3 regions of the Bradyrhizobium sp. CCBAU 11430 genome follow, and region 2 is predicted to be linked to each of the others. Evidence: predicted binding sites of a transcription regulator. Region 2 holds the regulator's gene; each other region holds the start of a gene.
The links. The regulator LexA, encoded in region 2, represses DNA repair genes until DNA is damaged. The targets are predictions, from matches to a motif close to TGTTCNNNNTGTGTTCNG.
Positions count from the first base shown of each region.

Region 1: the regulator LexA is predicted to act here: its motif matches at 1,531-1,548, upstream of uvrA (excinuclease ABC subunit UvrA).
Region 3: the regulator LexA is predicted to act here: its motif matches at 1,397-1,414, upstream of XI04_RS29945 (DUF3072 domain-containing protein).

Region 1 covers NZ_LBJV01000057.1:50,972-53,233, forward strand. Annotated here, with positions in the region: gene uvrA (excinuclease ABC subunit UvrA) at 1-1,435, opposite strand, end outside; gene XI04_RS17765 (outer membrane protein) at 1,722-2,262, opposite strand, start outside.
Region 2 covers NZ_LBJV01000050.1:29,824-32,085, forward strand. Annotated here, with positions in the region: gene XI04_RS13700 (hypothetical protein) at 1-310, opposite strand, end outside; gene lexA (transcriptional repressor LexA) at 872-1,573, opposite strand; gene XI04_RS13710 (molybdopterin molybdotransferase MoeA) at 1,750-2,262, opposite strand, start outside.
Region 3 covers NZ_LBJV01000070.1:37,295-39,556, forward strand. Annotated here, with positions in the region: gene XI04_RS29920 (hypothetical protein) at 1-37, opposite strand, end outside; gene XI04_RS29925 (hypothetical protein) at 180-437, shown strand; gene XI04_RS29930 (hypothetical protein) at 533-781, shown strand; gene XI04_RS29935 (hypothetical protein) at 888-1,094, opposite strand; gene XI04_RS29940 (hypothetical protein) at 1,114-1,335, opposite strand; gene XI04_RS29945 (DUF3072 domain-containing protein) at 1,451-1,645, shown strand; gene XI04_RS29950 (DUF6496 domain-containing protein) at 1,725-2,039, shown strand; gene XI04_RS29955 (hypothetical protein) at 2,052-2,262, opposite strand, start outside.

The sequences.
Region 1 (2,262 bases), on a different contig from region 2:
CGAACCATGCGCCGGCGCCCTTCACCGACAGCTCGGAAATCTCGCCGATATGCTTGCCGCCGATCTTGACGCAGAGCGCCTCGGGCTTGAGCCGAAAGCCCTTGCAGCCCTCGCAGGGCACGTCGTGGAAATACTTCGCCAGCTCCTCGCGCGCCCACTCGCTCTCGGTTTCCCGATAGCGGCGGTTGATGTTGGTGATGACGCCCTCGAACGGCTTCTTGGTGTCGTAGGAGCGCACCCCGTCCTCGTAGGAGAACTTGATCTCGTCCTCGCCGGAGCCGTGGAGGATGGCGTTCTGCGTCTTCTTGGCCAGGTCCTTCCACTTGGTGGTCAGCGTGAATTTGTAGTGCTTGCCGAGCGCAGTCAGCGTCTGCACGTAATAGGGCGACGACGATTTGGCCCAGGGCGCAATCGCGCCCTTGCCGATGGCGAGCTCCTTGTCGGGGATGACGAGGTCTTCGTCGACATGCTGCTCGACGCCGAGGCCGCCGCAGGCCGGACACGCGCCGTAGGGGTTGTTGAACGAGAACAGGCGCGGCTCGACCTCGGGGATGGTGAAGCCGGAGACCGGGCAGGCGAACTTTTCCGAGAACAGGATGCGCTCGGGTCCGCTCTTGTCGTGGATCTTGGCGGTCTTCTTCTTTTCCTCGGCGGGAGCCGCCGCCGGCGCGTCGGCGAATTCGACGACGGCGAGGCCTTCGGCGAGCTTCAGCGCGGTCTCAAAGCTCTCGGCGAGGCGCTGGCCGATGTCGGCGCGCACCACGATACGATCGACCACGACGTCGATGTCGTGCGGGAATTTCTTGTCGAGAACAGGCGCTTCCGCAAGCTCGTGGAAGGTGCCGTCGATCTTGACGCGCTGAAAGCCCTTCTTGAGCCATTCGGCGAGCTCCTTGCGGTACTCGCCCTTGCGACCGCGCACGACGGGGGCGAGCAGATAGAGGCGGGTGCCCTCGGGCAGCGCCAGCACGCGGTCGACCATCTGCGAGACGGTCTGGCTTTCGATCGGCAGGCCCGTGGCCGGCGAATAGGGCACGCCGACGCGGGCCCAGAGCAGGCGCATGTAGTCGTAGATCTCGGTGACGGTGCCGACGGTGGAGCGCGGGTTCTTCGACGTCGTCTTCTGCTCGATCGAGATCGCCGGCGACAGGCCGTCGATCTGGTCGACGTCAGGCTTCTGCATCATCTCGAGGAACTGGCGCGCATAGGCCGACAGCGATTCGACGTAGCGGCGCTGGCCCTCGGCGTAGATGGTGTCGAAGGCGAGCGAGGATTTGCCGGAGCCGGAGAGCCCGGTGAACACCACCAGCTTGTCGCGGGGAATCTCGACGTCGATGTTCTTGAGGTTGTGCTCGCGCGCGCCACGGATCGTAATTGCGCGCAGGCTGGAGCCCGCGTTCTGTTGTTGGCGCTTCGCCTTGATCACTTCATCCATCCGAGTTGCCCTCAAGGAATCCCATGGGTGCGCGACCGCGCCAATAAAAAAGGCGCGCTCGCCCGGAACCGGGATCGGCGCCGATGGGGTTGTCAGCGAACGTAGGAAGAACGGAGACGGATTTCCAGTGGGACTTGCGAATCGTCAACGGAATGTTGGCGCGCTGGCGGCATCTGGCAGCAGTTGCTGTGCGGAACTGCGCGGGAAGCTGCCGCGAAAACAAAAAGGCCGGCGCAAGGCCGGCCTTTCGTGACGATGGGACGTCGGTAGCGATCAGGACTTCAGATCAATACCGGGCGACCACGGGGCCGCCGAAAGTGTAGTTGAGGCGGACGGTGCCCATGTCGACGTCCTGCTTGATCCGATCGATACGGTCGTTGACGCCGAGGATCGTGAACGAGTTGTTGCGCTTGCCCATGAACAGATGGTCGTATTCGATCGCCACGGACCAGTTCGGTGCGAAGCCGAATTCGATGCCGGTGCCGACCGCGCCACCCCAGCGCGTCTCGCTTGCGCTGTCGAGGACCACGCCGCCCAGCAGGCCGTTATATTTGGCGTGCGTGACGGCCGCGCCACCCTTCACGTACCAGAGCACGTTGTTCCAGGCATAGCCGACCTGGCCGGTGAACAGGCCAAGCGCGTCGATCTTGGTCTGGTTGACCAGCGGCCCAAGCACCACGCTCGTATTCGAGCCCTTCAGGTTGGCCCAGTCGCCTTGGGCTTCAAGGCCGAACACCCAGTTGGCCGACTGCCAGCGATAACCGACCTGTCCGCCGACGACGCCGCCGGTCGCATTGTGACAGCCTTCAGCCGTGTCCGGACCCGCA
Region 2 (2,262 bases):
GCTGCGTCACCAGCACGGATTTGCCGTCCGGGAATTCGATCGCATCATGATGGCGATCGGGAATGTGCGGATCGATCTTGCCGAACTTGCCGACGCGGGAGTTGACGGTGCGCGTCCAGATCCAGCGGTTGTCGTAACGGACGTTATCGGCGAAGGCGAGCTCCGTTCCCGGCAGCAGGCAGACCGCGACGGAGAGATCGGCTTCGGAGGCGAAGCCGCGCGTCGAGGTGCCGCGGAATGTTGTCGTGACGATCGTCTCGCCGACTTCTGCGGGGCGCGTCGCGACGGCATGCAGGCTGTAGTCACACATCGGGTGCTCCTCTATGCAGAGATAGCGACCCGCACCCCTTTTGGAGGCGCAGGCCCCTACCAGAGTGGAAGCACGTGACGGTCTGCTTGGTTGTAGGCAAATCTGCGGCTGGGATCCGCGAGCCCCGATCACATTATCTTTTCCATCTTTTCCGAATTCGATAGGAACAAAGTCGGCTTCCGTGCATTTGGCAGGCGCGCGTCAACGACCGGCGAAACCAGCCAGCCCGAGTATCGTCAGCTCGGCTGCGTGCGCGCTGCATTGCGGTTGTTGCGGATTTTCTGGATCACGGCCGTGTCCTAGCCGACATGATGATGCGACCAGCGTTGCTGCGGCTGCGCTCAAACGATCCGGCGCATTTGGGCTGTCCCCCTCGAACTCGCAAGGCCGCGAAGCGATGTTGCTTCCCGCGGCCTGCCGAGGATGTCGCGAAAGGGGGAGGGGCCGGACAATCTGTGCAGAACCAGAAAGACTATCCAGCCGGAGCGGACCATCATCCGCTCCAATCTCTGATCGGCGATGCCGACCGAAGGCGCGCGCGAGGCGCTGAAGACTCCGGTATCAGTACTTGCGGTAAAGCCCGATCAGCTTGCCCTGAATCTTCACGCGGTTCGGCGGCAGGATGCGCACCTCGTAAGCGGCATTGGCGGGCTCCAGCGCGATCGAGGCGCCGCGGCGGCGGAAGCGCTTGAGCGTGGCTTCCTCGTCGTCGATCAGCGCCACCACGATGTCGCCGGTATCGGCGCTCTCGTTGCGCTGGATCAGCGCCATGTCGCCGTCGAGGATGCCGGCCTCGACCATGGAATCGCCGCGCACTTCGAGCGCGTAATGCTCGCCGGAGCCGAGCATGTCTGGAGGCACGCTGATGGTGTGGCTGCGGGTCTGCAACGCCTCGATGGGGGTGCCGGCCGCGATGCGGCCCATCACGGGCACCGCAACGGGCCGCTCGCCCTCGTCCGCGGACGGGCTGGAGCTCGCGCGCAGCTTGCCGAGATTGCCCTCGATGACGCTTGGCGTGAAGCCGCGTCGGTTGCCGGCGGCAGCTTGGAGCTCCGGCAGCTTGATCACTTCGATGGCCCGGGCGCGGTTGGGCAGCCGGCGGATGAAGCCGCGCTCCTCGAGTGCGGTGATCAGGCGGTGGATGCCTGACTTCGAGCGCAGGTCGAGCGCATCCTTCATCTCGTCGAAGGACGGCGGCACGCCGCTTTCCTTCAAGCGTTCGCTGATGAACCGCAGAAGCTCGTATTGTTTGCGCGTTAACATCTCGACCAAAGTCCCCCGGTTGATGTCGTTCGATTCCGAGACGATGAGTTCAGCGATAAGCCGCTACATCCTCGAAACAAATCATGAACGGACACTATATGTTCGATACATGTTCCGCAACTGCTTAATTTACCGTGAACAGAGCGAAACTCGCCGAATGCGTGTGGCCGCGCAGTTCAGACGGGGAGCCGCAGCACTTCGCAGGGGCTGCCGGCCTCGGCCTTTGGCGCAAGCGGTGCGCGCACGAGAAGTACCTGTGCTGCAGCAAGATTCGCAAGCAGAGAGGAGTCTTGATGGCTGACGGGAAGGGCGACGAGCGTGCCGTCGTCGCGCGGCTCCAGGCGCGCGCGCAGATAATCCTCGCGCTGGTCATTGGCGCCGAGATCGCGGCCCAGCACGGCGCGCTCGCGATGGTGATGAATCACCGAACGGCCCGACAGCGCGCGAATCAGCGGCACCATGAACAGGAAGGCGCACACGTAGGACGACACGGGATTGCCGGGCAGGCCAATGACTCCCATCGTCCCTAAGCGTCCGTGCATCATCGGTTTGCCGGGCCGCATCGCGATCTTCCAGAACGCCAACGCGATGCCTTCGTCCTTCAGCGCCTGCTGGACCAGATCGTGGTCGCCGACCGATGCGCCCCCGGTCGTGACCAGGACGTCGGCGCCGCTTTCGCGCGCGCGGCG
Region 3 (2,262 bases), on a different contig from region 2:
AGGCCAGCGAGCGGTAAAGAAAGACAACCTTACCCATATCGAATGTTCCCGTTTTGCTGACGCTCATCCTCGCAGGCCCGGCATGAACGTCGGATGAAGCCGGTGATGACAATTCCTTCATGCGTTTGGAACCGGCGAATATGGCCCGCGTTTGCATGTCAGTTCGGGATGCGGTTCCCATGCGCGCAAAAAAGTCGTCGGACCTGATCTCTCCCACCGGCCTCATCAAGCTGATGACGCATGCGATGATGGGCGCAGCCCTCGGCCTCGCCTTCAGCCTCACGCTGATCCTGTCCAATCCCGCCGTCGCCAAGCTGCTCGATCACGGCGGAAGCCAGGCCGCAATCATCTTCGCCCTGACATTGGTGACGACGTTCGCGATCGGCGCGACACTCACCGGCGTCGTGTTCATCCTCGCAGAGGACAAGCAATCTTGAAGCGTGCGTGCGGCCCGGCAGATGCGTTTGTCGGGAACTCCTTCGGCAAATGGCGGTTGGCTGCCTGCGTCAATTTAACTCAGGGAGTTCCCCGCATGACAACGGCAAAACTCGTTCTCACCGCAATTTTGGCCACCGGCCTCGCCGCCGCGCCGCTCGCCGCACAGGCCAAGTCGCACAAGGCCAAACACGGATCATCGATGTCGTCCTCGCAGACCACGGGCGCCAACACCAAGGCCTCGAAGGGCGCGGATCCTTCCGGCCAGGGCGGCTCCGGTCCCGGCTCGGACCAGGGCGGCACCATGACGAACAAGAGCAGCAAGGGCATGAGCAATACCAAGTGAGCTCAGGCCGACATGACATCAAAAGCCCCGCGGCGACGCGGGGCTTTTTTTCTTGATGCGGGATCGGCAATCGAGCGCCACATCGTCGAGCGCCGGCGTCAGCTCGTTACGGGCGACGCGTTTCAGAGTTGAGCGGGCGGCTCGCAGCATTCGTCTTCACGAGTTGCTCGAGCTGCGCCCGCTTGCGTCCGATCAGAAGTTGGGCCGCAGCATCGTCGAGCCCCGCACGCTGCAATTGCCGGATGGCCGAGCCCAATTCGAGAATCTCGGCGCGCAACCTCAAGATCCGGTAAGTGTCCGGGTCCTCCTCCACGGCGCCCCCCCAAAAGGTGTCAGCGCCGCGTGCTCGCGCGCTCGGGACCGACGGCTGTCTTCACGAGACGAAGGCGCACCCGGTCGCGAACGTCAGGCAGGACATCGCCGCCGCCAGCAGCCTTCCATTCGCCGATCAGCAAATTGACCTTCCGGCGCAAATCCATCTGCGCCAGGGCTTGCTGGACGCAATCGCGGTCGCCGTTGATGAGATACCGCACGGAGGCCTCGACGCCGGCCATCTCAACCCTCAAGGCGCTGATTTTACGTCGAATTTCATTAATTCTGTTGTCCATGGCTTGTTAGAACAAAATAAGAACATATAGTCAAGTCACGATTTCAGGACGGAGAAGCGACATGCAGGTTCAGGGCAAATACGACGCCAGGGTTTTCCTCGCCGAGCAGATGACACGGACGCAGGGGCTGAGGTTGAAACGGCTAAGCGAAGAAGCGTATCAGCCCGCGCAATATGCGCGCGATCTGTCCTTCAGCGAGGCCGCACGTCGTATCCAGGTGCTGGAAGCCGAGATCGAGCTGGCGAATTCCTTCTAGGCTGCGCCTGGAACACTGTCCGCGTCCTTCGGAACCATGCCCGTGTCGAATGGTTCTCCCCGGCCAAGGGAGAACATGCATGGCACGCAAGGCAAAGAAGCGCAGCTACTCGCGCAGCGCCGGCAGCGATGTCGAGAGCGAGATGCGCCGCTACAAGAAGGGCACCGCCAAGAGCGGTCGCAAAGGCCGTGGCGGACGTGTGAAGAGTCGCAAGCAGGCGATCGCGATCGGACTGTCGAAGGCACGCAAGAAGGGCAAGAAGGTCCCGAAGAAGGCCGCCAAGAAGACCTCCAAGAAGACGTCCAAGAAGACCTCCAAGAAGACCTCCAAGAAGAGGACGACCAAGAAGAGGACAACCAAGAAATCGTCGAAGCGCAAATCCAGCAAGCGTTGACGTTGGCCTGCGTCAGATCATGCTGCCCGGCATGAAGCAGCGGATCGAAACGCCGAACGCGGTCTTCACCGGCCACACCATGGTGCGGCCGGCCCGGTTCGGCTCGGTGATGACGGCTTCGTCCGGCACCTCGATCCACTCGCCGTCGAGACGCACGCGATAATGCCCGTTATGCGACTCCCAGTCGGGATCGGCGACGGCAAAACCATCCGCATCCGAACAG